3 regions of the Billgrantia tianxiuensis genome follow, and region 3 is predicted to be linked to each of the others. Evidence: predicted binding sites of a transcription regulator. Region 3 holds the regulator's gene; each other region holds the start of a gene.
What was found. The regulator sigma-54, encoded in region 3, starts transcription at its own class of promoters, with help from an activator protein. The targets are predictions, from matches to a motif close to TGGCACNNNNNTTGCTNT.

Region 1 (10,536 bases), 1.6 Mb from region 3:
CCCACCACCTCCTACAACTATGCGCATAACCTGCATCCCGACCTGGTCGAGAAGATCGAGGAGGCCTTCTTCTCCTTCGACTTCGCGGGCACTGCGCTGGGCGACGAGTTCGAGGGCGTGGAGAAGTTCATTCCCATCAACTACCAGGAGCACTGGGAAGTGATCCGCACCATCCAGTCCGCCAACGGCGTGCGCTACACCCGCGAGGATCTGGAACAGGAGTGAGCCTGGCGCGTGGCGCCGGCGCCCCCGGCATGGCCGGGGGCGCACCTGTCCCTTGTACGTGAGGTGGATGAATGCTGGAAATTTCGAAACTGGTCAAGCGCTACGGCCGTGACGAGCCGGTGCTCAAGGAGCTGGATCTGACGGTGGAGGGCAGCAGCGTGGTATCCATCGTCGGTGCCTCCGGGGCCGGCAAGAGCACCATGCTGCGCTGTATCAATCGCCTGGTGGAGCCGACTTCCGGTTCGATCAGGCTCAACGGCACCGAGCTGGTGACGCTCAAGGGGCGCGAACTGCGTCGGGCCCGGCGCAAGATCGGCATGGTCTTCCAGGGCTTCAACCTGATCGATCGGCTGACGGTGATGGAGAACGTGCTGGCCGGTCGGCTCGGCTACGTCAACCTGTTTCAGGCGATCACCCGGCGCTACCCACAGAGCGACATCGAGCGCGCCTTCCAGTTGATGGAGCGGGTGGGTATCGCCCACTACGCCAACAAGCGGGCCGACGAGCTTTCGGGCGGCGAGCGGCAGAGGGTCGGCGTGGTGCGGGCGCTGATGCAGGAGCCCGAGATCCTGCTCGCCGACGAACCCACTGCCTCGCTTGACCCGCGAACCTCCGAGCAGATCATGAAGCTGCTGCAGAGCCTGGCTCACGAACTCTCGCTGCCGGTATTGATCAACATCCACAACGTGGCCCAGGCCAAGGCCTACACCGAGCGCATCGTCGGCCTGCGTCACGGGCGGATGATCTTCGACGGTGCGCCGGCTGATTTCGGCAAGGAGGCGCTCGACGCCATCTATGGTGGTATCGAGACGGCCGAGGAGGAGATCACCGCGGAGCCCGGCCGTTCGACACAAGGGGTGGCCCATGACTCCACCTGACCACGCCGGCGTGCCGCGCACCTGGCGCAAGCCGCCCTTCATTTCCAATCCAGTGCTGCGCTATGGGCTGTGGCTGGCGGTGATCGTCTACCTGGTATGGGCCTTGGGCTCGCTGCCGTTCAACTGGGCGCGCATCAGCGAGGGCCTGCCGCGGGCGGCACGTATCTTCGGCGGCGGCTTTCCGCCCAGCTTCGAGCGCAGCGGCTTGCTGATCAGCGGCTTCAAGGAGAGTTTCCAGATCGCCATCCTGGCCACCCTGCTTGGTGTGGCACTGTCGATTCCGTTTGCGGTGATGGCGGCCAAGAACGTGGCTCCCAAGCCGATCTATCTGCTCGGGCGCGCAGTGATCATCGTCTCGCGCAGCTTTCATCCGGTGATCGTGGCCATCCTCTTCGTCGCGGCGGTAGGCTTCGGGCCGCTGGCCGGTATCCTTACCCTAACGGTCTACTCGATAGGCTTCGTCGGCAAGCTGCTGGCCGAAGAGATTGAGGAGATCGACTGGGGCCAGGTCGAGGCGATGAAGGCAGCCGGGGCGGGTTACTTCGCGACCTTGGTCTATGCCGTGTTCCCGCAAATCCTGCCGCGCCAGGTAGGGCTCTCCATGTATCAGCTCGACAGCAACCTGCGCGCCTCGGCGGTGGTCGGCATCGTCGGCGCCGGGGGATCGGCGGCACCCTGATGAATGCCTTCGGTCGCTACGACTACGATTTCGCTTTCGCCATCCTGCTCACGATCATCGCCGTGATCCTGGTCAGCGAAGGCATCAGCGGCTGGGTGAGGAAGAAGATATGGTAGATCACGCCGGTGCCATGGCCGACCGCGTGTGGCGGCGCTACGATCGCAAGCAGCGCCTGATTCGCTACGCCGTGCTGCTCGTCACCGTGATGGTGGTCTACTGGGCGGTGCGCGACATCGACATCTTCTGGCCCTGGGTATGGGATGCTCCCAACCAGATCTCGAACTTGGGCGCGCGCATGTGGCCGCCCGATCCCTCGCGCTTGGCGGCCATCACCAATGCGCTGCTGGAGACGGTGCACATCGCCACGCTGGCCACTGCGCTGACGATTTTCATCGCGCTGCCGGTCTCCTATATCGCCGCCCAGAACACCACGCCCAATCGTGCCTGTCTGTGGCTGGGACGCTTCATCCTGGTCTCCAGTCGTTCGGTGAACACCATCATCTGGGCGCTTCTGTTCGTGGCCATCTTCGGCCCGGGTGTGTTGGCGGGGATTCTGGCCATCATGTTTCGCTCGGTGGGCTTCATCGGCAAGCTGATGGGCGAGGCGATCGAGGAGATCGACCGTCGGCCGGTGGAGGCCATGGAAGCCACCGGCGCTTCCAAGGCCAAGGTGATCGCCTATGCCATCGTGCCGCAGGTGATGCCGGCCTTCTTCGCCATCGTCATCCTGCGCTGGGATATCAACATCCGCGAGTCGACGGTACTTGGGTTGGTCGGTGCCGGTGGTATCGGAGTGATCCTGCAAGGGGCCATCGACACCTTCGCCTGGCCCACGGTGGCCACCATCCTGATCGCCATCATCGTGCTGGTACTGATCGGCGAAGCGGTGACGGGACTGCTGCGGCGCAAGGTGCTCTAGACAAGAGCTCTAGACAAGGGGCTTGAGGGACAGCCGGTTGACCTTCCTGGCGGCCCTTGCCATGTTGAAGTCGAGAGCCCGCCGCGGGCGTTCCCATATACTGCATCAAGGAGAGGCTATGACAACGTATATCGTGGTCGCCGATGCCGCTCGGGCGCGCGTGTTCACTCGCGATGCGCTCAAGCTCGAGGAAAAGGAAAGTCTGGTGCACGCCGAAGGGCGCCTGCACGAGGGCGATCTGGTCACCGGTACCACGGGAAGCGTCGACGAGTCGACATCCCATACGCGACGTGCCAGCCGCGGCGACAGCGTCGCCCTGGATCATGAGGCGGAGATCTTCGCCAAGCAGATTGCCGAGCGCATCTACAAGGCGCGGGTCGACAACAGCATGGACAAACTGATCCTGGTGGCCCCGCCGCGTTTTCTGGGCGTGCTACGCGACAAGCTCGATGGACCCACCACCAAGCTGATCATCCACACCCTGGACAAGGATCTGTCCAAGGCGCCGCTGAACGATATCCAGGAAGCCGTCAGCGATATGCGCTGAGCGAGCCACGACTTCCGCTCAAGGCGTGGGCGTTCTTGCCGATAAGGTAGGCATGGCTGTGAAGTTTACTTCGCTGCAACATGCTTCCCCTTTCAGCGAGAGCGCCCAATGCATCTCAAATCGATCCGTCAATTCGTGGTCCTGCTGGCCGGACCCTGCCTGTTGGCCGTGGTCGTGGCCCTGGTCGTCTATGGTCTGTTCTCCTCGGCACGTACCCAGCAGACCGTCGAAACCCATACCCGGGAACTGCTCGAGGGAGCGATCGACGAACGCCTGGCGGTGCTGGCCGATGCCGAGGCTGGCCGTATCCAGCGTGAACTCGAACACGCGCTGACCCTGGCCACCCAACTGGCCGACACCAATGCGCTGATGGGCCAGCAGGACGCCAGCGGACGTCGCGCCCTGTCCTTGAGCCGCCGCGAGCTCTCCAACCTGGTGCGTCAGAGCGTGGTCGAAAATCCCTCGTTGCTAGACGCCTTCATCGGCTGGGAGCCCGATGCCTTCGGCCGCGATGCGCTGTATGCCGACCTCGGCGAAGCCGACGGCTACGACGGCAGCGGTCGCTTCATGCCCTGGTGGTATCGCACTGGAGAGGGCCGCGTCGAGGTGCTGCCACTAGGCGAGACCATGGAGAGCACGACCGTGCTCGCCAGCGGTGTGCGCGAAGGCGAGTATTACCTCTGCCCACGCGAGACGCTCGCACCTTGCATCATCGACCCGGCACCCTACGACTATGGCGGTGAGACGCTGCTGGTTACCTCGTTCAACGTGCCGATCGTCGTCGATGGCGCGTTTCGTGGTGTCGCCGGGGTCGACCTGGCACTCGACTTCATCCAGGCACTGCTGCTCGAGGCCAACCAGTCGCTCTACGGCGGGGCGGGCGAAATGGCGCTGGTGGCGGGGCGCGGTGGCCTGGTGGCCCATACCGGCGATGCCGACCGGCTCGGTGCGGCAGCCAGCGAGACTTTCGACGCCGAGGTGCTCGGTGCCATCGAACAAGCCCGCGAACGGGGCGAGAGTGTCAGTCTGGCGCGGGCCGGCATGCTGGAGCGTTATCAGCCGTTCACCATTGGGGCTAGCGAGATGCCCTGGACGCTGCTGATCCGCCTGCCCGAGACGGCCGTGATGGGTGAGCTGACAACGCTACAGGAGGTGCTGGGCGAGCAGCGGCGCGCCGATACCCTGGGCATGGCGCTGGTCGGCCTGCTGCTGGCGGCACTGGGGCTCGCCGCCCTGTGGTGGGTGGGCACGCGCGTATCCCGGCCGCTGCGCCTGCTGGCCGAGCGCATGCGCGAGATCGCCAGTGGCAATGGCGACCTGACCCAGCGACTGCCGGTGCGCGGGCGTGACGAGAGTGCCGAGCTGGCCACCCAGTTCAATGCCTTCGTCGACAAGATTCACGACGTGCTGATCGACGTGCGCGACAGCAGCGAATCGGTACGCGTGGCGGCCAGCGAGATCGCCAGCGGCGGTGAGGACCTGTCGCGGCGCACCGAGCAGGCCGCTGCCAGCCTGCAACAGACCTCCGCCTCGATGGAGCAGATCTCGGCCACCGTCGAGCACACCTCGGCCTCGTCGCGGGAGGCCAACGGCCTGTCGAAGTCAGCCGCCGAGGTCGCCCAGCGCTCTGGCGACACGGTCGGCCAGGTGGTGGATACCATGCAGGAGATCAGTCGCTCCTCGGAGCAGATCGGCGAGATCGTCAAGGTCATCGACGGCATCGCCTTCCAGACCAATCTGTTGGCGCTCAACGCCTCGGTCGAAGCCGCCCGGGCCGGTGAGCACGGCCGCGGCTTCGCCGTGGTAGCGGGCGAAGTGCGCCAGCTCGCCACACGCAGCGCCGAGGCCTCGCGCGACATTCGCGCGCTGATCGAGGCATCCAGCCAGCGTGTCGTCAACGGCACCGAGCTGGTGAGCCGTGCCGGCGAGAGCATGGGCGAGCTGATGGCCAGCGTGAACCGGGTGGCCAACATGCTCGGCGAGATCAGCATGGCAGCTGGCGAACAGAGCGATGGCATCGGCCAGGTCAGCGTGGCGGTGGCCGACCTCGACCGCACGATCCAGCAGAACGCCGCGCTGGTGGAGGAGTCGACCACCGCCGCCGAGAGGCTCAGCGAGCAGGCTGACCGCCTGGCTCGGGTGGTGGGCGGCTTCCGCCTGCGCGATCGCTGACGGACAGAGGGTAGGAAACTAGAGGGTCAGGACACCGGCGGTAGATCGATCTCGTCGCTGCGCCTGACCCCCTCGGTCATCTGCCGGCACAGGCGCAGGAACTCGCGCATGCCGGTGGCCAGGTACTTGTGACGGTGCCAGATGAAGGCGAACTGGCGGCTCAGGTCGAGTTCCGGCGTGGGAATCGGCACCAGGCTGCCACGCCGGAAGGCATCGCGCAGCGCCAGTTTGGATACGCAGCCAATGCCGAGGCCCGATTCCACCGCTCGCTTGATCCCTTCGGTATGCTCGAGCTCCAGTAGCGTGTTGAAGCGTCCGCGCCGGTGCCGTGCGGCCTGCTCCAGGGTCATGCGGGTGCCCGAGCCCTGCTCGCGCATGATCCAGGCCTCACGCAGCAGTCGGTCGAGTTCCACCGGCCCCTGCCCGGCCAGTGGATGGCGGGGGGAGCAGAACACTGATAGTTCGTCCTCCACCCAGGGCTGGGTGATCACGTCCTCTTCCTCGCAGTGCCCTTCGATGAGCCCCAGGTCGAGCTCGTGCTGACGCACGCGGTCGATGATCTCGCGCGTGTTGCGTACCGCCAAGCGTACCCGGCTCCCCGGGTGGCGCTGCATGAAGTCACTGATCAACAGCGTTGCCAAGTAGTTGCCGATGGTCAGGGTGGCGCCCACGTCGAGCGAGCCGATGCCTTGCTGGCCATGCAGGATCTCCTCGATCTCCTCGGCACGGTCGAGCAGCGCCACTGCCTTGGGCAGCAGCTGGAAGCCCAGCGCATTGAGCCGCAGCCGCTTGCCGACACGGTCGAGCAGCTGGCAGTCGAACTGGCGCTCGAGCTCGGCCAGGGCGGTGCTGGTGGCGGACTGTGACAGGGAGAGTGCCCGTGCGGCACGGGAAACGCTCTCGTGCTGGGCGACGGCGACGAATACCTCGAGCTGGCGCAGGGTGAAGTGCATGAAATGGCTCAAATTTGATCTATATCAGGAGTATAGATAAACGATATCCATACAATCCAATTAACAGATATACCTTGCGCTCTTATAATGCAAGCAAATCGTATTGCCCTGTTCATTATTCGATTAAGGAATATTCAGGAGTCGGCATGAGCAAGTTTGCATTGGAAGACGTTCTCAGCGTCCATCACTGGAACGATACCCTGTTCAGCTTCCGCACCACCCGTGAGCGTAGCCTGCGCTTCAAGAACGGTCAGTTCGTCATGATCGGCCTGGAAGTGGACGGCAAGCCGCTGATGCGTGCTTACTCCATCGCCAGCCCCAACTACGAGGACCACCTCGAGTTCTTCAGCATCAAGGTTCCCGACGGCCCGCTGACCTCGCGCCTGCAGCACCTCAAGGTGGGCGACCAGATCATGGTCAGCCGCAAGCCCACCGGCACCCTGGTCACCGATGACCTGCTGCCGGGACGCAACCTCTATTTCCTCTCTACCGGTACCGGGCTGGCGCCGTTCATGAGCCTGATCCAGGATCCGGAAGTGTACGAGCGCTTCGAGAAGGTGATTCTCGTCCACGGGGTGCGCAGCGTCAGCGAGCTGGCCTATGCCGACTTCATTCAGAAGGAACTGCCGGCCCACGAATACCTGGGTGACGAGATCAAGGAGAAGCTGGTCTATTATCCCACCGTGACTCGCGAAGAGTTCCACACCATGGGCCGCCTCACCGACCACATCCGCAGCGGCAAGCTGTTTGAGGACACCGGTATTGCGCCGATGGACCCCAAGCAGGACCGAGCCATGATCTGCGGCAGCCCGGCGATGCTCGACGAGACCAGCGCGCTGCTCGACGACCTCGGCTTCAACATCTCGCCGCGCATGGGCGAGCCGGGGGACTACGTGATCGAGCGCGCCTTCGTCGAGAAGTGAATCTCAAGCGGTAAGCTTGGAGTAGGAAGAGAAACCCCTGGAGGCCTGGCCTCCGGGTTTTTTGCATGTCCTAAGCTGTCTGGCTTCGAGCTTCTGGCTTATACCGCATCCTTGCCGGTTTCGCCGGTGCGGATGCGAATGACCTGCTCCAGCGGGGTGATGAAGATCTTGCCGTCGCCGATCTTACCGGTATTGGCCACCTGGGTGATGGCGTCGATCACCTGCTCGACGAGGTCGTCGTCGATGGCGATTTCCACCTTCACCTTGGGCAGGAAGTCGACCACGTACTCGGCGCCCCGATACAGCTCGGTGTGACCTTTCTGGCGGCCGAAGCCCTTCACCTCGGTGACGGTGATGCCCTGAACCCCGATCTCCGAGAGCGACTCGCGTACGTCGTCGAGCTTGAACGGCTTGATGATGGCGGTCACCAGTTTCATGGTCTGTTTCCTCATGGTCGGGCAGGGTCCGCAGGTCGGACCCGGATGATACGGGAGCGGTTGGCCTCAAGCATACACCGCCCTTGGCAGGAAGAAAAAAGGCTCCCCGCAGGGAGCCTTTTGACAAGTGGGCCGAGGATCACTCCGCCTGCGGCCGGCCGATCGGGGAACCGGCAGCGTAACCGCCTGACTGCGGGCGCCCACTGCCGCCATAGACCCGGGCGACGCTGAACTCGGGATAGGCCTCCATGCCGCATTCGGCCAGGTCGACCCCTTCGTACTCCTCCTCCTCGCTGACGCGGACGCCCATGATCGCCTTGAGGATCAGCCACACCGCCAGGCTGGCAACGAAGACCCAAGCGAAGATGGCCAGTGCGCCGATGATCTGGACGCCGAAGCCGGTATCGGTCGACAGCGGTACCGCCAGCAGGCCCCAGATACCGACCACGCCGTGCACCGAGATGGCACCGACCGGATCGTCGATCTTCAGCTTGTCGAGGGTGACGATGGAGGCCACCACGATGATGCCGCCGACGGCGCCGATCAGCGTGGCACCCAGAGCGGAGGGCGCCAGCGGCTCGGCGGTGATCGCCACCAGGCCGGCCAGGGCACCGTTCAGCGCCATGGTCAGGTCGGCCTTGCGGAACCACAGCTTGGCCAGAATCAGCGCGGCGATGACGCCACCGGCAGCAGCAGCGTTGGTGTTGACCAGCACCTGGGCCACGTTGTTGGCCGAGGCCACGTCGGAGAGCTTGAGCTCGGAACCGCCGTTGAAACCGAACCAGCCCATCCACAGGATGAAGGTTCCCACGGTGGCCAGCGGCAGGTTGGCGCCGGGGATGGCGTGGATACTGCCATCCTTGCCGTACTTGCCCTTGCGCGGTCCGAGGACCAGCACGCCGGCCAGGGCCGCGGCTGCACCGGCGAGGTGCACGATGCCGGAACCGGCGAAGTCGGAGAAGCCCAGCTCGTCGAGCCAGCCCTCGCCCCAGGTCCAGTAGCCGGATACCGGATAGATGAAACCGGTCATGACCACGGCGAAGGCGAGGAAGGCCCACAGCTTCATGCGCTCGGCCACGGCACCCGAGACGATAGACATGGCGGTGGCGACGAACACCACCTGGAAGAAGAAGTCGGCGCGCATGGAGTAGTAGGGAGCATCGTCGCCGCCGGCGGTGACCGCGTCCACGCTGTTCTCGGCGCCGATGAGCACGCCCAGGTTGGGCAGAATGCCGCCAGCGTCGCTCGAATACATGATGGCGTAGCCCACCAGCAGGTACATGGTGCAGGCGATGGCGAACAGGGCGATGTTCTTGGTCAGGATCTCGGCGGTGTTCTTGGCGCGAACCAGGCCGGCCTCGAGCATCGAGAAGCCGGCGGCCATCCACATCACCAATACGCCGCATATCAGGAAATAGAAGGTGTCGAGCGCGTAGCTCAACTCTGCAAGGTCACTCATGGGAGTTCTCCATCGCTCTTGTTGCTGCTCTTGTCTTGAGGGGAGCCGTTACACGGCCTCGGCGCCGCGTTCGCCGGTACGGATACGAATCACGTCCTCCAGCGGGGTCACGAAGACCTTGCCATCGCCGATCTTGCCGCTGTTGGCGGCGCTGCAGATGGCGTCGAGCACGCTCTCGACGCGGGAGTCGTCCACGGCAACCTCGACCTTCACCTTGGGCAGGAAATCGACCACGTATTCGGCGCCGCGGTAGAGTTCGGTATGGCCCTTCTGGCGGCCGAAACCCTTCACTTCGGTCACGGTGATACCCTGAACGCCGTTGTCGGCCAGCGCCTCGCGAACGTCGTCGAGCTTGAATGGCTTGATGATGGCGGTGATGAGCTTCATCGCGTCTCTCCCTGCTGGAAATAGGGCGGCGGGGGTCGCCAGCCGGCTGTATGCCACCTTATGCGCGGATCGTGCCAATCCTTTTTAACTTTCGCGGAAACATAATGTTGCAGAGCCCTCGCGGCATGTCTTGCGCCGCAATGGCGCAGCCGGCGCTGCCGTTGTGCACCAGCGTGGTGCTGGATCGTGGTGCGGCTGCGCCATGAGGGGGCGAGAGAAGGGAATGCGCCATGGCGGGGCCTTGCGTATGCTGTAGAGCAACATGAGCAGGCCAACAGGAGAAGCGCACCATGGCGAATCAGGACCCCATCAGCCGACTGGCGCAACAGCTGGGCGAACGCCTGCAGGGAGCGGCCCAGGCACCGGAGGAATTCCAGAAGGGCGTGCAGCAGATCGTGCGCGGCGCCTTCGACCGCCTGGAGCTGGTGTCGCGGGAGGACTTCGACATTCTGATGGACGTGCTGCAGCGCACGCGGATTCGTGTCGAGGCGCTGGAGCAGCAGGTAGCGGCGCTGGAGCAGGCGCTGGCGGCTCGCGAGACGCCCGTGACCCAGGCCACCCTTACGCCGCCCGAAAGCAACGGCACGGACGAAACCAGGGCCGACGAAGCCGAGCGCTGAGCCAGCGTGGAGAGCCCGTTGCGGCATAGTGCTAGTATCTAGCCCTTACGCTAATGAACTGCGAGGGACCGCAAGATGCTGGCGATCGTTGCCACGCGGGCCGGCCTGGGGCTGGAAGCGCCCGAGGTACAGGTCGAGGTACATCTGGCCAACGGCCTGCCGGGAATGACCCTGGTGGGCCTGCCCGAGGCCGCCGTCAAGGAGAGCCGCGAGCGGGTGCGCAGCGCCCTGGTCAATGCGGGCTTCGATTTCCCCAACACGCGCAGAATCGTGCTCAACCTGGCGCCCGCCGACCTGCCCAAGGTCGGCGGGCGCTTCGATCTGCCCATCGCGCTGG
Region 2 (10,536 bases), 1.8 Mb from region 3:
CGACTTGCCCTCCCGCGCCAGCTTCACCAGCAAAGCGCCGATCTCGGCCTGGGGCACGCTGTGGTGGCCACGCTCCTTGCCCACGTAGTAGCGCTCGTGGCCGGCGGGAATCAGCGCCAGCACATCGTCGCCCACCAGGCGGTCATAGACCACCGCCTCGGCCTGCTGCAGCAGGCGCGCGGCCTTGAGCGTGAGCAGCTCGACATCGCCGCTGCCCGCCCCCACCAGATAGACCCGGCCGGCGCGACACTCGCCGTCCAGGGTCAGGGTGGGCGCCTCGACGCGCGTGGAACGGCCGAACGGCGAACGCACGATATGACCCAGGCCGTGCAGCCGCGAGAACGCCGCCTGCCCCAACGCCCGGGGCCGCTGCGCCCAACGCCACAGCTCAGGCGACAGCAGTGATTTCAATTGGCTCAGCGCTCGCATGGGCCTTCTCCTCTTCGATCAACGATTTCAGCTCGGGAACGCAACTTCCGCACTGGGTGCCGCAGGCCAGCCTGGCGCCCAACGCCTCGACGCTGTCATCGCCTTCACGGATAGCCTCTAGGATAGCGCGTTGGCCCACCTGATGGCAGCTGCACACCACCGGCCCCTGATTGGCGGCGCCGTCGTCGCAGCCAGCCAGCAGCCGACGGCGATGCTGCGCCGAGAGCCCCACACCGGCTCTGGCCTCCTCGAAGCGAGCGTCGAGCCAGGCCAGGTTGGGCAGCTCTACCGGCGGTCCCGCCATCAGCCACCAGCGCAGGCGTCCCGCGGCATCCACTCCGGCGGCACGTAGCCTTCCGGTAGCCGGATCGGTGCACCACAGCGTCGGCGCCACCGGCAGCGTCGCCTCGAGCCAGGTCAGCCAGTCGCGCTGCGCCGCTTTTTTCGCAACCCCGCCGCAGGCGCTCTCGCCACCGGCCAACTGCCAGCGCTGGCAGCCGTGCAGCGGAATGCGCGCCCAGTAGCGGCTCTCGTCGCACCAGCTCGATTCCGCCACGCCCAGGTCGTCGGCCACCAGCAGGGTGGCCTCCCACTCCACCGCCAGCGGGGCCAGCGCCACCGCGCCGTGCTTCGATTCCGGCTGGCCGGAGACCGGATCGAGATGCGCTTCGAGCAGCGTCCCCATGCGCGCCGTGCCGCTGAAATAGCCGCTCCAGTGCATCGGTACGAACACCTCGCCGCGACGTTGTCCGCGCGACAGCCGCACCCGGCCGACATAGTCGCCACCCGCTCCCTCCAGGCGCGCCAGGCCATGCTCCGCCACGCCCCATTCGGCGGCATCTTCCGGGGTGAGTTCGATGAACGGCTCGGCGCGGTGATTCATCAGCCGCGGCGCACGGCCGGTGCGTGTCATGGTGTGCCACTGATCGCGCACGCGCCCGGTATTGAGCCGCAGCGGACGGGCCGCGTCCAATGCCTGGGCCGGCGGGCGCGGACGTACCGGCAGCAGCCGCGCGCGGCCGCCCGGCGTGGCGAAGCGGCCATCGGTAAACAGCCGCGCGGTGCCGTGGGGGGCCCCGGCGTTGACCGGCCACTGGATCGGCGCCAGGGCATCGTAGGCGTCGCGGTCGAGCCCGGCCAGGCCAGAGATATCGAACAGCCGGCGGCTCTCACCCGGGCCCTCACCGTTCTCGAAGCCCGAGAGCCGGGCGTGCTCGTCGAAGATCTCGCACGGATGGGTATAGGCGAACGCCTCGCCGAAGCCCAGCCGCTTGGCCACCTCGCAGACGATCCACCAGTCGTGCCGGGCCTCCCCAGGCGGAGGCAGGATGCCGCGCTGGCGCGAGATGCGCCGCTCGGAATTGGTCACGGTGCCGTTCTTCTCCGACCAGCTCGAGGCCGGCAGCACGATATCGGCATAGGGCAGCAGGTCGGCGTTGGCCATGCACTCGGAGACGATCACCAGCGGGCATTTCTCCAGCGCCGCACGCACCCGGTCGGCCCGCGGCAGGCTCACCGCCGGGTTGGTGGCCATGATCCACAGCGCCTGCACCTCGCCGCGCTCGATCGCCTCGAACAGTGCCACCGCCTTATGGCCGGGCGCCTCGGGCAGGCACGGCACCAGCCGCTCAGTGGCCCAGAAGCGCGTGACCCGGTCTCGCGCGCCGGGTGTGTCGTAGTCCATATGAGCGGCCAACTGGTTGGCCAGCCCGCCCACCTCGCGCCCGCCCATGGCGTTGGGCTGGCCGGTGATCGAGAAAGGTCCCGCCCCCGGCAGGCCGATCTTGCCGCCGGCCAGGTGGCAGTTGATGATGGCGTTGCCCTTGTCGGTGCCGCTGCTCGACTGGTTCACCCCCTGGGAGAACAGCGTGACCACATGCAGGTGGCTGGCGAACCAGTAGAAGAAGGTCTCCAGGCGCTCGGCATCGACATCGCAGTCGGCGGCGATGGCCTCCACAGCGGCATCCTGCTCCCGCGCCGCGGCAAGCGCCTCTTCGAAGCCCTGGGTATGCGCCTCCAGGTAGACCCGGTCGAGCTTGTTGCGCTTCGCCATCCACGCCAGCAGCCCGGTGAACAGGCGCGCATCGCTGCCCGGCTTGAGCCCCAGGTAAAGGTCGGCGATCTCGCAGGTATCGGTGACCCGTGGGTCGATCACCACCACCCGCAGCAGCGGGTTGCGCTGCTTGGCCACCTTCAGCCGCTGATAGAGCACCGGATGGTTCCAGGCCAGGTTGGAGCCCACCAGCACCACCAGCTCGGCCTCTTCGAGATCCTCATAGCTGCATGGCACAGCGTCGGCGCCGAAGGCACGCTTGTGGGCCGCCACCGCCGAGGCCATGCACAGCCGCGAGTTGGTATCCAGGTGCGGCGTACCGAGAAAGCCCTTGAATAGCTTATTGGCGACGTAATAGTCCTCGGTGAGCAGCTGCCCGGAGAGGTAGGCGGCCAGCGCCTGCGGCCCGTGGGCCGCCCGTACCGCCGCCAGCCGCTCGGCGACGGCCTCCAGCGCCGTATTCCAATCGGTCTCGACGCCGTCAACCCGCGGCCGGGTCAGGCGGCCATGATGGCCCAACGTCTCGTGCAGCGCCGAACCCTTCACGCATAACCGGCCGAAGTTGGCCGGATGCTCCGGGTCGCCCTGCACCTCGACGATCCGCTCGTTCTCGACGCTGGCCAGCACGCCACAGCCGACGCCGCAGTAGGGGCAGGTGGTTCGGGCCTCGCGCATGTCGATCTCCTGTCTGGTCTTGGCGAAACGACGACGCCCGCCAACGGCCGCCCCCGAAGGGTGGCGTTGGCGGGCGTCGTTGCCGCTTGGGGCACCGCATGGCGCCCTCTAGAGAGTATTGACCCGTAGCAAGCAGGAAGCGTGCCATCCACCGAAGAACGAGCGGGTATCAGGCAGATGCTCCTTCGTTCCTGACGCCCCTCCATGCTGCTTTGCACCATTTCCCCACGGCCGGTTCCGCCCTTGCACCAGACTGGTGCCAGTGAGCGAATCAGGCTCGCTCGCCACCAGCCAGTAGCACGCCAAATGCCCCACTGTCCGCGACGGAGTATCAGTTGGAACGTTTCTTGCATCGTGTTTCGCAAGAAGTACCACAGGAGCCGCTAGGCTCTTGCGCCAATGCAAAGGCGCGACACAGAGCGAGACCCTATGCCATCACCATCACCTCTGAACATTCTGTTGGTCGACGATGAGGTAGTGCGTGCCGCCATGGTCGAGGAAGCGCTGATGGCCGAGGGTCACCGGGTCATCTGCCGGCTGACGAGCCCGGCCAGCCTCAACGAGATGGTCGAGCGCCACCAGCCCGACGTGGTGATCATCGACATGGAGAGCCCCGACCGCGACACGCTGGAAAGCATGGCCCTGCTCAACCGCGAAAACCCTCGTCCGGTGGTGTTCTTCGCCGACCAACACGACTCCGACACGCTGCAGGCCGCGCTCAAGGCCGGCGTCAGCGCCTATGTGGTCGACGGCCTGGTGCCGGAGCGTGTGGAGGCCATCGTCGAGGTCGCCATCGCCCGCTTCGACGCCTTCCACAGCATGCGCCAGGAACTCGACAAGGCGCGCAACCAGCTCGCCGAGCGCAAGCGCATCGAACGCGCCAAGGGCCTGTTGATGAAGCACCAGAGCTGCGATGAGGAGCAGGCCTACCGCATGCTGCGCAAGCTCGCCATGGATCGCGGCCAGCGTATCGCCGAGGTCGCCGACAGCGTCATTGACATACTCGACCGCCTGAATCCGACCCTGGCATCGCCCCAGGGGCGACCCGACCAACGGGGATCCCGCTCATGAGCCACCCGCAACACCATGCCGCCAGCCCCGAACTCGAGCGTCTCACCCTCGGCTTCGTGCCGCTGCTCGACGCCGCTCTGTTGATCGTCGCCCGCGAGCAGGGCTGCTTTGCCGCCCAAGGCCTCGAGGTCAGTCTTTCGCGGGAGAACGCCTGGAGCACCCTGCGCGACAAGGTCGCTGCCGGCTTGCTCGACGGCGCCCAAATGCTCGCCCCCATGCCGCTGGCCATGAGCCTGGGGCTGGGCCGCGCCCCCTGCGAAACGCTTGCGCCGACGCTGCTCTCGCGCAACGGCAATACCATCACGCTCTCCACGTCGCTGTGTCAGGCCAGCGGCGCCGCGCTAGCAACAGACCCAGGCACCAGCGCCCTGGCACTGGGCGACTGGCTGCGCGGGCCGGGCAGCGGCAAACGCCCACGCTTGGCCATGGTCTACCCCTACTCCTGCCAGCACTACCAGCTGCGCGAATGGCTGACCCTGGGCGACATCGCCCCCGACCGCGACGTGGAACTGGTCGCCCTGCCACCGCCGCGCATGGTGGAAGCCCTGCGCAACGGCCAGATCGATGGCTTCTGCGCCGGCGAGCCCTGGGGCACCCTGGCCCGCCACTGCGGCGCGGGCCAACTGGTCGCCACTGGCGCCCAACTGTGGCAGGACCACCCCGAGAAAGTGCTCGGCGTGACCCGCTCCTGGGCGCAGCGCTACCCCGCTACCCTGGCCGCCCTGCTGCGGGCCCTGGCAACAGCCAGCGAGTGGCTGGCCGCCTCGCCGGATCACCGTCGCCAGGCACGGGAGTGGCTAGCCCTGCCGCCCTACCTCGACCGCTCGATTCGCCATCTCGAAACGCTCGACAACGACGCAGCCCCCATTCATCAGCATCTCTGCGGGGCGGACATGCTGCGCCCGACGCCACAGGCCGCACTGCACTTCGCCGCCCCCATCGTGAGCCAGCTCGAAGCGCAGGGCGGCCGCTTCGATCCCGCGCTACTGGCGGCATGCTACAGCCCTGTGCATTTCGATGCCGCAACGCACCATTGATGTGCATGGCCGGTGAAAGCTGAGTTTCCTCCGGCCAGCATCACGCCCCCAAGTCACTTTCCAACACACTGGCACACAAGGAAAAACTTCACGCACCAGGTACCTTGGCCAGAATCTTGATACCTGCAGGACAAAGCGGCGATCAAAGGCGATCGCCCACATGAATGCGACAACGACGTCTCTGTGCTCCCCGGTTCGATCCTCGAATCGACAGGGGAAGCGCCGAGGCGTCGTTGCGTTATAGGCCCGTCATTCTGACAAGCGCAGCGAGAGGAGGTGTTCGCATGCCACGGCGACATCCCGAGACATCCACCGTCGAGCATTTGGTCATCGTCGGCAACGGCATGGCCGGCCACCGGCTGGTCGAGGCACTCCTCGCCCGGACCGAGCGCCCCGCCAGGATCACGGTCATCGGGGCCGAGCAGGCGCCGGCCTACAACCGCATCCTGCTCTCGCCGCTGCTGGCCGGCGAAATGCAGCGCGAGGCCCTCACCCTGCGCAGCGCCGAATGGTATGCCGAGCAGGGCATCGAACTCATCCTCGGCGAGCGGGTGGAGAAGATCGACTGCGACGCACGCACACTCAGCACCGATGCTGATCGCCGGCTCGACTACGACCGCCTGGTGCTGGCTACCGGTTCGAACCCAGCCCGCCCGCCGGTGCCGGGACTCGAGCTTCCCGGCGTACACGTGTTCCGCGACCTGCACGACGCCGACGCCCTGGCACGCGCCGCCGAAAGCGGCCGCAACGCCGTGGTGATCGGCGGCGGCCTGCTCGGCCTGGAAGCCGCGGAAGGGCTGCGCAAGCGCGGCATGCAGGTGAGCCTGCTGCAGCGCGACGACCGCCTGATGAATCGCCAGCTCGACCTTACCGCCGCCCGCCTGCTGGAGAATGAGCTACGCGGTCGCGGGCTCGACATCCATACCGACGCCCAGCTCGAACGGCTGGAAGCCGACGCCGAGGGCCAGGTGTGCGCCGCCCTGCTCGCCGACGGCACGCGGCTCGCCGCCGACTGCGTGGTGGTGGCCATCGGCATCGTGCCCAATGCCGAACTAGGGCGCGTGGCCGGACTGGAGGTCAATCGCGGCGTGATCGTCGACGAGTGGCTGACCACCAGCGACCCGGCGATCCACGCTCTGGGCGAGTGCTGCGAGCACCGCGGCAACCTCTACGGCCTGGTCGAGCCGATCTGGCGCCAGGTCGAGGTGCTGGCCGAGCGGCTCTGTCTCGACCATGACCACGCCGATGACGAAGACGCACAGGGCTACGTCGAGAAACCGACCGCCACCAAGCTCAAGGTCAGCGGCATCTCGCTCTACGCCTTCGGCCCCACCGAAGCCGAACCCGATCACGAGGTACTCAGCTACCGCGATCCCCAGCAGGGCGACTACCGCCGCCTGCTGCTGAGAGGCGGCCGCCTGGAGGGCGCCGTGCTCTACGGCGACACCGCCTCCGGCCCCTGGTACTTCGAGCAGGCCCTGGCCGGTCGCGACCTCACCGCCTGCCGCGCCGCGCTGCTGCTCGGCGCCGCCGACGCCCAGGCCCTGCTCGACGACGCATCGAACGAATCACCGCACAGCCCCGCCAAGGAGGCCGCATGAACACGCCCGTCAAACCGCAACTGATCGTCATCGGCAACGGCATGGTCGGCCACCACCTGGTCGAGCAGCTGGTCGAACAGGGCGCCACCGAGCGTTACGCCGTCACCGTGTTTGGCGAGGAGCGTCACCTGGCCTACGACCGCGTGCACCTCTCCGAGTACTTCAGCGGCCGTGACGCCGCCTCGCTGGCGCTCTCCACCGCCGACTACTATGCCGAGCACGGCATCGAACTGCGCCTGCATGAAGCGGTCACCGAGATCGACCGCGACAAGAGCGAAGTGGTCACGCCCCAGGGCCGCTACCCCTACGACCGCCTGGTGCTGGCCACCGGCTCCTACCCCTTCGTGCCGCCGATTCCCGGCAACGACCGCGAGGGCTGCCTGGTCTACCGCACCCTGGAGGACCTCGACGCCATTCGTGCCGCTGCCGAAACCGCCACCACCGGCGTGGTGGTGGGCGGCGGCCTGCTCGGCCTGGAAGCCGCCAACGCCCTGCGTGGGCTCAACCTCGACACCGCCGTGGTGGAATTCGCCCCGCGGCTGATGCCAATGCAGGTCGATGCCGAAGGCGGCGAGCTGCTGCGCGAGAAGATCGAAGCGCTGGGCGTACAGGTGCTTACCGGCCGCGCGACGCAGGAGATCGTCGACGGCGAGGCCAGTCGCCACCGCATGGTGTTCCAGGACGAGAAAGTGCTGGAGACCGACCTCATCGTCTTCTCCGCCGGCATTCGCCCCCGCGACGAACTGGCCCGCGACAGTGGCCTGGAGATCGGCGAGCGCGGCGGCGTGGTGATCGACGACAATTGCCTGACCAGCGACCCGGCCATCCTCGCCATCGGCGAAGTGGCGCTGTGGAACAACAGCATCTTCGGCCTGGTCGCCCCCGGCTACCAGATGGCCAAGGTCGCCGCCGCCACCCTGCTCGAGGGAAATGAAGCCTTCAAGGGCGCCGACATGAGCACCAAGCTCAAGCTGATGGGGGTCGACGTGGGCTCCATCGGCGATGCCCACGGCGACCGTACACCCGGAGCACGCCAGTTCCGTTTCCTCGACCCGCTCAAGCAGCAGTACCGCAAGCTGGTGGTCTCCAGCGACGGCAAGCGCCTGGTCGGCGCCATGCTGGTGGGCGACAACAGCTACTACGACACTCTGCTGCAGTACTATGCCAACCGCATCGAGCTGCCCGAGGACCCGGCCTCCCTGATCCTGCCGGCCGGCAGCGAAGCCGCCCCCGCGCTGGGGCCGGACGCCCTGCCGGCCACCGCCACCATCTGCTCGTGCCACAACGTCACCAAGGCCGACGTGTGCAGCGCCATCGACGGCGGCGCGGTGGACCTGGGCGCGGTGAAAGGCGCCACCAAGGCCAGCACCGGCTGCGGCGGCTGTGCCGCCCTGCTCAAGACCCTGGTCGATCACGAACTCGAGAGCCGCGGCGTGGAGGTCGACAAGTCGATCTGCGAGCACTTCGCCCATACCCGCCAGGAGCTCTACGACATCGTACGGGTGGAGGGCATCAAGACTTTCAGCGAGCTGATGGAGAAGCACGGCAACCCCAAGACCCACAAACTCGGCTGCGACATCTGCAAGCCGGCGGTGGCCTCGATCCTGGCCTCCTGCTTCAACGAGCCGATCACCGACGCGGCCCACATCCCGCTGCAGGACACCAACGACACCTTCATGGCCAACATGCAGAAGAACGGCACCTACTCGGTGGTGCCGCGCATCGCCGGCGGGGAGATCACCCCCGACAAGCTGGTGGTGCTGGGCCAGGTGGCGCAGAAGTACGAACTCTACACCAAGATTACCGGCGGCCAGCGCATCGACCTGTTCGGCGCCCGCCTGGAGGACCTGCCGGCGATCTGGGGTGAGCTGATCGAAGCTGGCTTCGAGACCGGCCACGCCTACGGCAAATCGACCCGCACGGTGAAGTCCTGCGTGGGCAGCACCTGGTGCCGCTACGGCGTGCAGGACAGCGTAGGCATGGCGATCCAGATCGAGAACCGCTACAAAGGCCTGCGCGCCCCGCACAAGCTCAAGTTCGCCGTTTCCGGCTGCACCCGCGAATGCGCCGAGGCCCAGAGCAAGGACGTCGGCGTGATCGCCACCGAGAACGGCTGGAACCTGTATGTATGCGGCAACGGCGGCATGCGCCCACGCCACGCCGAACTGTTCGCCACCGACCTCAGCGACGAGGAGCTGTTCCGCTACATCGACCGCTTCCTGATGTTCTACATCCGCACCGCCGACCGCCTGCAGCGCACCTCGGTGTGGCGCGAGAACCTGGAAGGCGGCCTGGACTACCTCAAGGAAGTGATCCTCGAAGACAGCCTCGGCATCGGCGAGGAGCTGGAGCGGCAGATGCAGGCCGTGGTCGACACCTACGAGTGCGAATGGGCCAATGCCATCAGCGACCCGGAGAAGCTCAAGCGCTTCCGCAGCTTCGTCAACGACGCGCGCCCGGATCCGGACATCATCTATACCACCGAGCGCGGGCAATTAAGGCCTGCGTGATGGAAATGGTGGCGCCCAAGCGCGCCGCCCGCTTCATCTCGCTCGGCAGTGACCAGATAAAAAGTGGAGAAGACCTGAATGAGTTCAGCAATTGCGGCGAAGACCATGACCCAAACCTGGCAAATCCTCTGCACCCGCGCCGACCTGGTGCCCTACTCCGGCGTCGCCGCCTGGGTGGAAACGCCGGAAGGCCCCGCCCAGGTGGCCCTCTTTTATCTTCCCGGCCACGCGCAGGAACTCTACGCCATCGACCACCACGACCCCTTCTCCAACGCCAACGTCATCGCCCGCGGCATCGTCGGCGACCTCAAGGGCCAGCCCGTCGTCGCCTCGCCGATCTACAAGCAGCACTTCCGCCTGGAAGACGGCCAATGCCTGGAAGACGAGAGCATCACACTGCGAACCTGGAAGGTGAGCTTCAAGGGCGACGAGGTGTGGATCGAGGCGTGAGGTTTCCGCCATTGGAAAAGAAAAAGCCGCCGACGCTGGGGAAAAGCGTCGGCGGCTTAGAAGTACATAAGAAAAATACGCTGCAGGAAGCAGCTTCAGCTCCGGTCCGACGCATTGGCGACTGGAGGCCATAGACCCCGGTGGAGTCACCAGCATTGGCTAGCTGCCTATGGCGACTCCAGCAGAGCCTTAATTTTATTCTCCATTCTGCCCATGGTTAGTTCTGGCTAGCCGCCCGCTAATAGAGTCGTGACTTCCTGAAGTCCGCTAAACAGCCACTATTTGAGTCATCCACCCTATTGGTAAAAGTGGCCATGGAATCGCGAAACCAATCGTCACCCTCACGTTTGAATTGCGAAATTTCTACACTACAGAAGCGGTTTTGTACGTCAAAGACAACCTCATAGTCCTCCCCCTCATCGAAGGCGAAAGAGAACGGTACTGCACATCTATAAGTAGTGGCACTACCATAGAACATTCCATTCACAGGCTCGTTGGCTTTTACATGCACTTCCTTCGCAGAATTTACATGATAATCCCACAAAGGCAGTCCAAGCTTATGGGGCGAGCTATTCAGAAGCGGGCCAGCTCTCAATCGCATCCATTCCGTTTCACCATCACTGCAATTAGAATCACTGTATGCTCGCAATACAGTTACGTCATCTGTATTAGCAACAAAGCGTGCACGAGCAAGCGGCCCTTCAGTTGGT
Region 3 (10,536 bases):
CCCGGCCAGCATGAACAGGCCGACACCCAGCTCCATTGTCTTGCTGCGCTTCATGCTGCCACTCCGTTACGCGTTAAATAGTCACCAGGCATCAGGAAAATCCTCCGAACATCAGCGCGGTAAGAACGAAGTCGAGGCCCAGCACCGCCAATGAGGAATACACCACCGTACGCGTGGTGGCACGGGATATACCTTCCGACGTCGGCACCAGGTCGTAGCCCTGGAATACCGCTATCCAGGTCACCACTAGCGCGAATACCAGGCTCTTGACCATGCCGTTGCCGACGTCCTCGATGAAATCGACACTGGCCTGCATGTTGCCCCAGTAGGAGCCTTCGAACACCCCAGCCACTCGACGCCGACCAGGTAGCCGCCGTAGATCCCGATCACGCTGAAGCCGACAGTGAGCAGCGGCAGCGCCACGAACCCGGCCCACAGCCGCGGTGCCACCACCCGGCGCAGAGGGTCGACGCCGATCATCTCCATGCTGGTGAGCTGCTCGGTGGCCTTCATCAGGCCAATCTCGGCGGTCAGCGCCGAGCCGGCACGTCCTGCGAACAACAGCGCCGCCACCACCGGTGACAGCTCGCGCAACAGCGACAGCGACACCATCTGGCCCAGCGCCTGCTCGGCACCGAAGTCGACCAGAATGGTATAGCCCTGCAGTGCCAGCACCATGCCGATGAACAGCCCCGATACCAGCACGATGGCCAGCGACAGCACACCGACGAAATGCATCTGGCGCAACCACAGGTACCAACCCTCGCGGGACGGGATGCCGACACCGGACTGCGCGAGGAACAGGCCCGAGCGCCCCAGCGCTTCGAGCACATCGCAGCCGCGCCGCCCGAGACTCAGGATGCGCCCGATCATGGCCGCCCCTCCAGGTTGAGGATGTCGTGGAAGTAGTCGGGCGCGGATAATGGAAAGGCACGGGACCGTCCGGCTCGCCGTGCACGAACTGGCTGACGCGCGGATCATCGTCGATGTCGAGGCTGTCCGGCGTGCCGTGGGCCATGACCTGGCCGTCAGCGATGACATAGACATAATCGGCTATCGAGAGCGTCTCCTGAATATCGTGCGATACCACGACGGAGGTCAGCCCGAGCGCATCGTTGAGCTGCTTGATCAACTGCACCAGCACGCCCTTGGAGATCGGATCCTGGCCCACGAATGGCTCGTCGTAGAGCACCAGCTCAGGATCCAATGCGATTGCCCGAGCCAGAGCAACGCGGCGCGCCATGCCGCCCGATAGCTCGGCAGGCATCAGCTCTCGCGCCCCGCGCAACCCCACGGCCTGGAGTTTCATCAACACCAGGTCGCGAATCATCGTCGGCGGCAAGTCGGTATGCACCCGCAGCGGGAATGCCACGTTCTCGAATACGCTGAGATCGGAGAACAGAGCACCGCTCTGGAACAGCATGCCCATCCGTCGGCGCAGGGTAAACAGAGCCTTGCGCGACAGGGCATGAACGTCATGACCATCGATCAGGATCCGACCGGCATCGGGAACCAATTGGCCACCGATCAGCTTGAGCAGCGTCGTCTTGCCGGTGCCACTGGGCCCCATGACGGCCGTGATCCGGCCACGGGGAATCTGCAGCTCGACGCCGCTGAAGATGACCTTCTCGCCTCGCGAGAAATGCAGATTGCTCACCTCCACGAAGGGGGAATCGATCATGCCGCAAAGTCCAGGAAAAATTATCGAACATCGTATCCTAACTCTTCCGCCCGGCGCCAGCCCAACCCGTCCAATGGCTTGCACCCGAACCACTGAAGACGTCTAATGTGCCCCCTTCCATCGCCATGATCGCTGCCATGCTGCTACCTCTCATCACGGTCGCCTGCGGCCTCGCCGTTCTGACCTGGAGCGCCGATCGTTTCGTCAACGCCGCCGCCGCCACTGCCAGGCGCACCGGGCTGAGCGAATTGCTGGTCGGCATGACTATCGTGGCGCTCGGCACCTCGGCTCCCGAGATGGTGGTGGCCCTGTTCGCTGCGCTCGATGGCCTTCCCGACCTGGCTACCGGCAACGCCCTTGGCTCCAACATCGCCAATATTGGCCTGGTACTGGGGGCCACGGCCCTGGTTCGCCCCATCCCGGTACCCTTTTCCCTGGTACGTCGCGAATTACCGCTACTGCTCGGGGCCACCGGGGTCACCGGTTATGCGCTGGCCAACGGCATTCTGGGTCGCTTCGACGCCCTGATCCTGGTGCTGCTGATGATCTTCAGCGTGTGGTGGCTGGTGCGGGCCGACACTCCCGATACCCCCAACACCATACCGGGCGACGCAATACCGGACATGACGCTCAAGCACGCCCTGCTGTGGGTCGTCCTCACCCTCGTGCTGCTGTCGCTCAGCTCTCGCGCCCTGGTGTGGGGAGCCAGCGAACTGGCCCGAGGGTTGGGCATCAGCGAACTGGTGATCGGCCTCACCGTGGTTGCCGTGGGCACCAGCCTGCCGGAACTGGCCGCCTGTGTGGCCAGCGCCTTGAAACGCCAGCACGACCTGGCGATCGGCAACGTGATCGGTTCCAACCTCTTCAACCTGCTGGCCGTACTGCCGATACCTGCCGTGCTGGCGCCCGGCGCACCACATCCGGACGCCGCCGGACGGGACTACCGTGTCATGCTGCTGCTGACCCTGGCCATGGCCATCCTGTTGCTGTGGCAACGCCAAGGCCGTCTAGGCCGGGTCGCCGGCGCTGCCTTTCTTGCCACCTACGCCGCTTATCTCGTCTGGCTCGGACTCAGCGGCGGTGCCACCCTTGAGTGAAACCTCACATCAGGCAACAATCATCGTCATGACCGCAGACCAATCCTCCTCACCCGCCCCTTCCGCCCAGGATTCCTCGGCGTTGCGCGACAGCGCCCGTCGCACGCTGCAAGTCGAGGAACAGGCCATCGCCGCGCTCGCCGACCGGCTCGACAGCCACTTCGATCGCGCTTGCGAACTGATGCTCGCCTGCCAGGGGCGCGTCGTGGTGACCGGCATGGGCAAGTCGGGCCATATCGCCGGCAAGATCGCTGCCACCCTCGCCAGCACCGGCACCCCGGCTTTCTTCGTCCATCCCGGCGAAGCCAGCCACGGCGACTTGGGGATGATCACGCCAGGCGACGTGGTGCTGGCACTTTCTAACTCCGGCGAAACGGCTGAGGTAACGGCGCTCCTGCCGCTGCTCAAGCGCATCGGCACGCCACTGATCAGCATGACCGGGCGCCCCGACTCGACGCTAGCCCGCCACGCCGACGCCCATCTCGACGCCGGCGTGGCGCGCGAAGCCTGTCCGCTGGATCTGGCACCAACGGCCTCGACCACGGCCGCTCTGGCCTTGGGTGATGCTCTGGCGGTGGCACTGCTCGAGGCACGCGGCTTTACCGCCGAGGATTTCGCTCTCTCGCACCCCGGCGGCAGCCTGGGCAAGCGTCTGTTGCTGCGGGTCAGCGACCTGATGCATCAAGGCGAGCGACTGCCGCGGGTACCGCTGGGCAGCCCCCTGCGCGACGCCCTGCTCGAGATCACCCGACAAGGGCTCGGCTTTACCTGCGTTGTCGATGAGCAGAATCGACTGATCGGTGTCTATACCGACGGCGATCTGCGCCGCACGCTCGATCAGCACCAGGACCTCAGCAAGCTGACAGTGGACGACGTCATGACCCGCCCCGGCAAACGCATTGCCCCCGACGTGCTGGCCGCCGAGGCGGTGCGCATGATGGAGGACAACCTGATAACGGCGTTGGCCGTCGTCGACGAAGAGGGCCACCCCATCGGAGCCCTGCACATGCACGATCTGCTGCGAAGCGGCGTGATCTGACATCACCCTGACCAAGGAGAGCCCATGGCTCTGGCCACCTCTACTATCGATCCACGCCTTCTCGACCGCCTGCGCAGGATTCGTCTGCTGGCGCTGGACGTGGATGGCATCCTCACTGACGGCCGCCTCTACTTCCAATCCGACGGCGTCGAAATCAAGGCATTCCATACTCAGGACGGCCTGGGCATCAAGCTGCTGCGTCGCGCCGGCCTCCAGGTGGCTTTTCTCACCGGACGCGAGTCGCCCATGGTCAGCCATCGCGCCGCGGCCCTCGGTGTCGACCATGTCTTCCAGAGCTGTGAAGACAAGCTCGCCATCCTGCGCGAGCTATGCCAGCGCAAGGGAATCGAACTTGAGCAAGTCGCCTACTGTGGCGACGACCTGCCCGATCTGGCCCCCATCCAGCGCGCCGGCATCGGCATCACCGTTCCCGGCGCTCCGTCCTATATCCGCGCCCTGGCGGACCATGTCACCGAACGCAGCGGTGGACATGGCGCGGTGCGCGAGATTTGCGACATGCTGCTCGAGGCCCAGGGGCATCGCGACGCCCTGATCGACACCTACCTCCACGGCAAGCGCTGAGGCCACCTGGATATGCTGCGCCGGTTGCCGCGCCCCTCATTTCGTGTCTGGCTTTTCCTGCTGCTGGTCGCCCTGGGCGGCTTAATCGCCTGGCTGGACCCTTGGCAAGCGCCGGCGCCGGGCCCGGTGCCCACGGACGAAGCCGGCGAGCCTGACTACTACCTGGAGCAGGCGCAACTGACCCGCTTCGATGCCAGCGGCAGGGCTCATCAACGCCTGGAGAGCCCTAGATTGGTACACACGCCTCATGACGACGTCACCCGCGCCGTCACGCCGCTGGCCCACCTGATCGACCGCGAGGGCCGACTGTGGATCGCCAACGCCACCGAAGGACGGCTCGGCCCCAGCGGCAACCCGCTGACGCTCACTGGCGAGGCTCGACTCCTTGCCCCCGAGGAGCGCTGGCAGCTCGACACCGATATCCTGCACTTCGACTCCAACGTAGGACACGCCTGGAGCGATACGCCCGCCCTGCTGCAGCAACCGCCGCAGCGCATGCGCGGCGAGCGCTTCGATGCCTGGATCCATGACAACCGGGCGCGTTTGACCGACAATGTGCGCGGCCACCACCCCCGGAAGGGGCCCAGCCGGGGCAGGCCGCCGAAGCCGTCAACCTAGAGGATTTCACGCCATGAAGCGATGCAAGCTCCCAACCGCCCGAACGCTGCTCACCCTGGCGCTGGTTGGCATGGCGTGGGTAGCCGGCTCGGCCATGGCGCAGCAGCGCGATGCCGACCAGCCCATCGAAGTGGAGGCCGACCGGCTCGACCTGGACGACCGTGCCGGCACGGCGGTCTACACCGGCGATGTCGATATTCGCCAGGGCAGCATGCGCCTGACCGGCGACCGGGTGGAGTTCCAACGCAATGCTGCCGGCGAACTCTCGCGTGCCACGGCACGCGGCGAACGCGCCTACATCGAACAGCAGCCCGATCCCGAGCAGCCCGTGGTACGCGGCTGGGGGCGCACCATTATCTATCATGTGGCCGAACGACGGGTGGAACTGATCGACCGCGCCGAACTGCACCAGGGCGGCGATACCTTCGACGGCGGCTATCTCGAGTACTTCCTCGATCGCCGCGTCGTCCAGGCCCGTGCCGAAAGCGAAGGCGTCGAGGGGCGCCAGCGTATCCGCATGACCCTGCAGCCGGAGCGCTGAGATGCCAATGAAGACCCTGCATGCCCGGCACCTGGCCAAGAGCTACAAACGCCGCCGCGTGGTACACGACATCAGCCTCTCCATCGAGCAGGGCTGCGTGGTCGGCCTGCTCGGCCCCAACGGGGCCGGCAAGACGACTTCGTTCTACATGATCGTCGGGCTAGTGAAAGCGGATGCTGGCGAAGTCCACATCGATGACCAGGACCTCTCGCACAGCGCGATGCACGAGCGTGCCCAGGCTGGTATCGGCTACCTGCCGCAGGAAGCTTCGATTTTCCGCAAGCTGTCGGTGGCCGACAACATCATGGCCATCCTCGAGACGCGCAAGGACCTCGACCGCCACGGGCGGCACGAGCGGCTCGAACGCCTGCTGGAGGACTTCCACGTCACCCACATTCGCGACAACCTGGGCATGAGCCTGTCCGGCGGCGAACGCCGACGTGTCGAGATCGCCCGCGCCCTGGCCACCGAACCGGCGTTCATTCTGCTCGATGAACCCTTTGCCGGGGTCGACCCGATCTCGGTGGGCGAGATCAAGGGCATCATCCGTCAGCTCAAGGCACGCAACATCGGTGTCCTGATCACCGACCACAACGTTCGCGAAACGCTCGATATCTGCGATTCGGCCTATATCGTCGGCGACGGCCAGATCATCGCCGAAGGGGACGCTGCGGCCATTCTCGCCAACAAGCGGGTACGAGAAGTCTACCTGGGAGAGGATTTCCGGCTCTAAACCCCAACCACCCCGGCAACACTATGATTTAAATTAAAAGTTACTCAAAAGGCATGAATATTGCCGATGGCATGCTTATTGCAGTTATTTCGCTTGCAAGTCATCGCACGCCGGTCTAGGGTAGAGTTTTCCGGCAAATGAGCCCCGTATTCTCATGGCCATGAAAGCATCTTTGCAACTGCGTGTCGGCACCCAGCTGACCATGACTCCCCAGCTGCAGCAGGCCATCGCCCTGCTGCAGCTTTCGACTCTCGACCTGCGCCAGGAGATCCAACAGGCGCTGGAATCCAACCCCATGCTGGAGCTCGACGACGGCTTTGGTGAACAGGCCGTCAGCGAAGCCCAAAGCGAAGACTGGGCCAGCGAAATACCCAACGAGCTGTCGACCGACAGCGACTGGACCGATACCTACCCCGATCATGGCAGCGGCTCGGGTGTCACTGGCGAAGGCCCCGACTTCGAGCGTCAGGCCTCGGAGCAGACCCTGGCCGGACACCTGGTCTGGCAACTGGCGATGACCGACCTGAGCGAGCGCCAGCACATTATCGCCGAGAGCTTGATCGATGCCGTCGATGGTGCCGGTTACCTGGCCCAGACACTGGAGGAGATCCGCGACGGACTGCGCCAGCAGGGCCTCGACGGCCTGACCGTACGGGAAGTCGAGCAGGTATTGCTGCGACTGCAGCAGTTCGAGCCTACCGGGGTATTCTCCCGCGACTTGCGCGAGTGCCTGATGCTGCAGCTAGCCACCCTGCCCGACGACACGCCCCTGCTACCCCAGACCCGCCGCCTGGTGCGCCAGTTTCTCGAAGCCCTGGCCGCCGACGATCGCCGCCTGCTCAAGCGCCGATTGGGGTTGGACGACGAAGCCTTGGACGAGGTCATCGCCCTGGTCCGTTCGCTGAACCCCCGCCCGGGCAGCGCCTATGCCGAGGTCGGCAGCAGCTACGTCACGCCGGATCTGGTTGCCTATCATGACGAGTCCGGCTGGCGTGTCGAGCTGAACGCCGACGCCCTGCCCCGGTTGCGCATCCAACCCGACTACGTTGCCCTGGTGCGCCGCGCCGACAAGAGTCAGGACAATCAGTTTCTCAAGGATCACCTGCAGGAGGCGCGCTGGCTGATGAAGAGCCTGGCGAGCCGCAATGACACCCTGCTACGGGTGGGCCGCGAAATCATGGCGCGCCAGATCGAGTTCCTCGAGCAGGGCGAGGAAGCCATGAAGCCCCTGGTGCTGGCCGATATCGCTCAGGCCGTCGAGATGCATGAGTCGACCATCTCTCGCGTGACCACACAAAAGTTCATCCACACGCCACGCGGTGTGTTCGAACTCAAGTACTTCTTCTCCAGCCATGTCGGCGGCAACGGCGATGGCGACGCCCACTCCAGCACGGCGATTCGCGCCCGCATTCGCAAGCTGATCGCCGATGAGCCGCCACGCAAGCCGCTCTCCGACAGCCGCCTGGTGGAATTGCTCGCAGACGACGGGATTCAGGTGGCACGCCGCACCGTTGCCAAGTATCGTGAGGCCTTGGGGATTCCCTCCTCGAGCGAGCGCAAGCGTTTTCGCTGAGGCCTCCACGTAACGTTGACGCCAGACAATCTCGGCGGCTCGAGGGGGTTTGCAGGGCAGTAAAAAGGGTTACAATCGAGCTACCACCCGAAGGACGAAGGAGCTTGTCATGCAAGTCAACATCACCGGCCATCATGTAGAGCTGACCGATTCACTGCGTGACTACGTGAGCGAGAAGCTGAACCGCGTCCAACGCCACTATGACAACATTACCAACGTGCAGGTCACGCTCTCGATCGAGAAGGAACGCCAACAAGCCGCCTGTACGATACATGCCGCCGGCGCCGACCTGCATGCCGAAGCTTCCGATCCCGACATGTACGCCGCTATCGATGCCTTGACCGACAAGCTCGACCGTCAACTGGTCAAACACAAGGAAAAAGCCCAGGCGCGCGCCCAGGGCGCCGGCATTCGCTGAGTTGCCATGACACTGGAAACCATCCTGCCCCCGGAACGCGCGCTGTTCGACGTTCCGGGAGGCAGCAAGAAGAGGGTGCTGGAGTTCTTCAGCACCTTCATTGCGCAGAACACTCCGAGCCTCGACAGCCAGGAAGTCTTCAGCCGGCTGGTCGGCCGCGAGAGGCTGGGTAGCACTGGCATCGGCAATGGCGTCGCCATTCCCCATGCCCGTAGCCCACACTGCCATAGCCCCGTGGCGGCTTTTCTCAAACTGGCGGAGCCCATCGATTTTGACGCCATCGACGGCGAACCGGTCGATCTCGTCTTCGTACTGCTGGTACCCGAGGAGGCCGACGACACCCACCTGTCGCTGCTGAGCCAGGTGGCCAGCGTGATGAACGATGCCGACACACGTGCACGGCTGCGCAAATGCGAGAGCCAGCGCGAACTCCACGAGCGTCTCATCGAAGCGATACGACGACAGTCCTCGGCCTGAATTTTTCGTTACGCCGTTCGGCCAGCCCCTGATCAGGAGAACCCTCATGCAGCTTGTGATCATCAGCGGCCGTTCCGGCTCTGGCAAATCGATCGCACTGCAAGCGCTCGAGGACATTGGCTACTATGCCATCGACAACCTGCCGGCGATGCTGCTCGGGTCGCTGGTCGATGAGCTACGTAACTCCCCTACGATCCAGACTTCCATCGCCGTCAGCATCGATGCACGCAACCTGCCTCATGCCCTGGAACGTTTCCCGCGGCTGCTGGAAGAGCTGCGCGCCAAGCAGGTCGACTGCCAGATCGTCTACCTGACGACCGATGCCAAGATCCTGCACGAGCGCTACTCCGCCACCCGGCGTCGCCACCCCCTGACCCGTGGCCGCGACATGACCCTGGGTGAAGCCATCGAGTCGGAAGACGCCACGTTGAGCGACATTCGCAACCTGGCAGACCTGATCATCGACACTTCGCGGCTGTCGGTGCACGACCTTCGCGGCCGTATCACCGAGCAGGTGGCCAGCCATCGCGCCGACCAGTTGACCCTGACCGTGGAATCGTTCGGCTTCAAGGGCGGCGTGCCGCTCGATGCCGACATCGTCTTCGATGCGCGCTGCCTGCCCAATCCTTATTGGGACCCCCGCCTGCGCTCAGCCACCGGCAGGGAGCCCAGCATCGTGGAATTCCTGGAGCAGTACCCGCTGGTTCAGCAAATGCTCGACGATATCATCGCCTGGGTCGAACGCTGGCTACCGGCGTATCGCGATTCTCACCGCAGCTACCTTACCGTCGCCATCGGTTGCACCGGTGGCCAGCACCGCTCTGTCTATCTCGCCGAACGTCTCGCGCACCACTTGGCACAGCAGCAGCCGGACGTGCGCCTGCGTCATCGCGAACTCGGTATCCATACGCCGGTCACCGCCACACAGGAGCCGACCGCCGAGACGCCTGACCACAAGGAATCGTAGCGTGCCCTGCCGCAAGCTGATCCTGACCAACAAACGCGGCCTGCACGCTCGCGCTGCCACCAAGCTGGTGCAGTGCTGCCAGCCCTTCAATGCACGTATCATCGTCAGCCGGGGCCCCCAGCAGGCCGATGCCAACAACATCATGGCGTTGCTGATGCTGGGCGCACCCTGCGGCACCGAACTCGAGGTCAGCGCCGCAGGAGAGGATGCCGAAGCGGCCCTGGAGGCCATCGAGGCTCTGTTCGAGGCCCGCTTCGAAGAGGATAACTAGGGGAATGGCTGCGCTCGGCCATGCGGTGTTGAAGCCCTCTTCGCAGTGCCGTCGGGCTTCGCCTGGCCTGGCCATCGCTCGCTCATTCCCGATAACTTAATGGGGAAAGCGTAAAGCGCCCATTCAGCTCATGAGCCGGCCACGGTCATCTCGTCGATCAGCCAACTGCCGGTATGGATACTGCCGCGGGTATCGATGTCGCTGCCCACGCCGACCAGCCCCTTGAACATCGCTTCGAGATTGCCGGCAATGGTGAACTCCTCCACTGGATGCTGGATTTCGCCGTTCTCAACCCAGAAGCCGGCCGCACCGCGGGAGTAGTCGCCGGTGACACCGTTCACCCCCTGCCCCATTAGCTCGGTGACCAGCACGCCTCGACCCATCCGCGAGAGCAGTGCCTCGCGCGACTCGAGCGGGGCCGTGATGCGCAGGTTGCGCGCCCCGCCTGCGTTGCCGGTGGTCTGCATGCCAAGACGCCGCGCGCTGTAGGCCGAGAGCATGTAGCTGGCAAGGCGCCCTGCTTCGATGAAAACGTTGTC

Region 1: a site for sigma-54 is predicted at 9,639-9,656, ahead of EKK97_RS22620 (P-II family nitrogen regulator). Genes of this name have one in related genera too.
Region 2: a site for sigma-54 is predicted at 3,494-3,511, ahead of EKK97_RS06575 (ANTAR domain-containing response regulator). Genes of this name have one in related genera too.

The regions. Positions count from the first base shown of each region.
Region 1 is NZ_CP035042.1:4,820,891-4,831,426, reverse strand. Features, by position in the region: gene phnD (phosphate/phosphite/phosphonate ABC transporter substrate-binding protein) at 1-225, shown strand, start outside; gene phnC (phosphonate ABC transporter ATP-binding protein) at 297-1,103, shown strand; partial or broken gene phnE (phosphonate ABC transporter, permease protein PhnE) at 1,090-1,898, shown strand; gene phnE (phosphonate ABC transporter, permease protein PhnE) at 1,892-2,701, shown strand; gene EKK97_RS22650 (host attachment protein) at 2,820-3,248, shown strand; gene EKK97_RS22645 (methyl-accepting chemotaxis protein) at 3,357-5,420, shown strand; gene EKK97_RS22640 (LysR family transcriptional regulator) at 5,447-6,373, opposite strand; gene EKK97_RS22635 (ferredoxin--NADP reductase) at 6,520-7,296, shown strand; gene glnK (P-II family nitrogen regulator) at 7,395-7,733, opposite strand; gene EKK97_RS22625 (ammonium transporter) at 7,873-9,192, opposite strand; gene EKK97_RS22620 (P-II family nitrogen regulator) at 9,241-9,579, opposite strand; gene EKK97_RS22615 (accessory factor UbiK family protein) at 9,870-10,199, shown strand; gene EKK97_RS22610 (YifB family Mg chelatase-like AAA ATPase) at 10,275-10,536, shown strand, end outside.
Region 2 is NZ_CP035042.1:1,377,731-1,388,266, reverse strand. Features, by position in the region: gene cobA (uroporphyrinogen-III C-methyltransferase) at 1-429, opposite strand, end outside; gene EKK97_RS06580 (nitrate reductase) at 389-3,157, opposite strand; gene EKK97_RS06575 (ANTAR domain-containing response regulator) at 3,587-4,228, shown strand; gene EKK97_RS06570 (CmpA/NrtA family ABC transporter substrate-binding protein) at 4,225-5,265, shown strand; gene EKK97_RS06565 (NAD(P)/FAD-dependent oxidoreductase) at 5,550-6,866, shown strand; gene nirB (nitrite reductase large subunit NirB) at 6,863-9,376, shown strand; gene nirD (nitrite reductase small subunit NirD) at 9,455-9,826, shown strand.
Region 3 is NZ_CP035042.1:3,202,150-3,212,685, forward strand. Features, by position in the region: gene mlaD (outer membrane lipid asymmetry maintenance protein MlaD) at 1-54, opposite strand, end outside; partial or broken gene mlaE (lipid asymmetry maintenance ABC transporter permease subunit MlaE) at 92-873, opposite strand; partial or broken gene EKK97_RS14995 (ABC transporter ATP-binding protein) at 911-1,681, opposite strand; gene EKK97_RS15000 (calcium/sodium antiporter) at 1,819-2,778, shown strand; gene EKK97_RS15005 (KpsF/GutQ family sugar-phosphate isomerase) at 2,807-3,817, shown strand; gene EKK97_RS15010 (KdsC family phosphatase) at 3,842-4,399, shown strand; gene lptC (LPS export ABC transporter periplasmic protein LptC) at 4,412-5,017, shown strand; gene lptA (lipopolysaccharide transport periplasmic protein LptA) at 5,031-5,558, shown strand; gene lptB (LPS export ABC transporter ATP-binding protein) at 5,566-6,291, shown strand; gene EKK97_RS15030 (RNA polymerase factor sigma-54) at 6,446-7,864, shown strand; gene hpf (ribosome hibernation-promoting factor, HPF/YfiA family) at 7,974-8,282, shown strand; gene ptsN (PTS IIA-like nitrogen regulatory protein PtsN) at 8,289-8,759, shown strand; gene rapZ (RNase adapter RapZ) at 8,806-9,726, shown strand; gene EKK97_RS15050 (HPr family phosphocarrier protein) at 9,728-9,997, shown strand; gene pmbA (metalloprotease PmbA) at 10,126-10,536, opposite strand, start outside.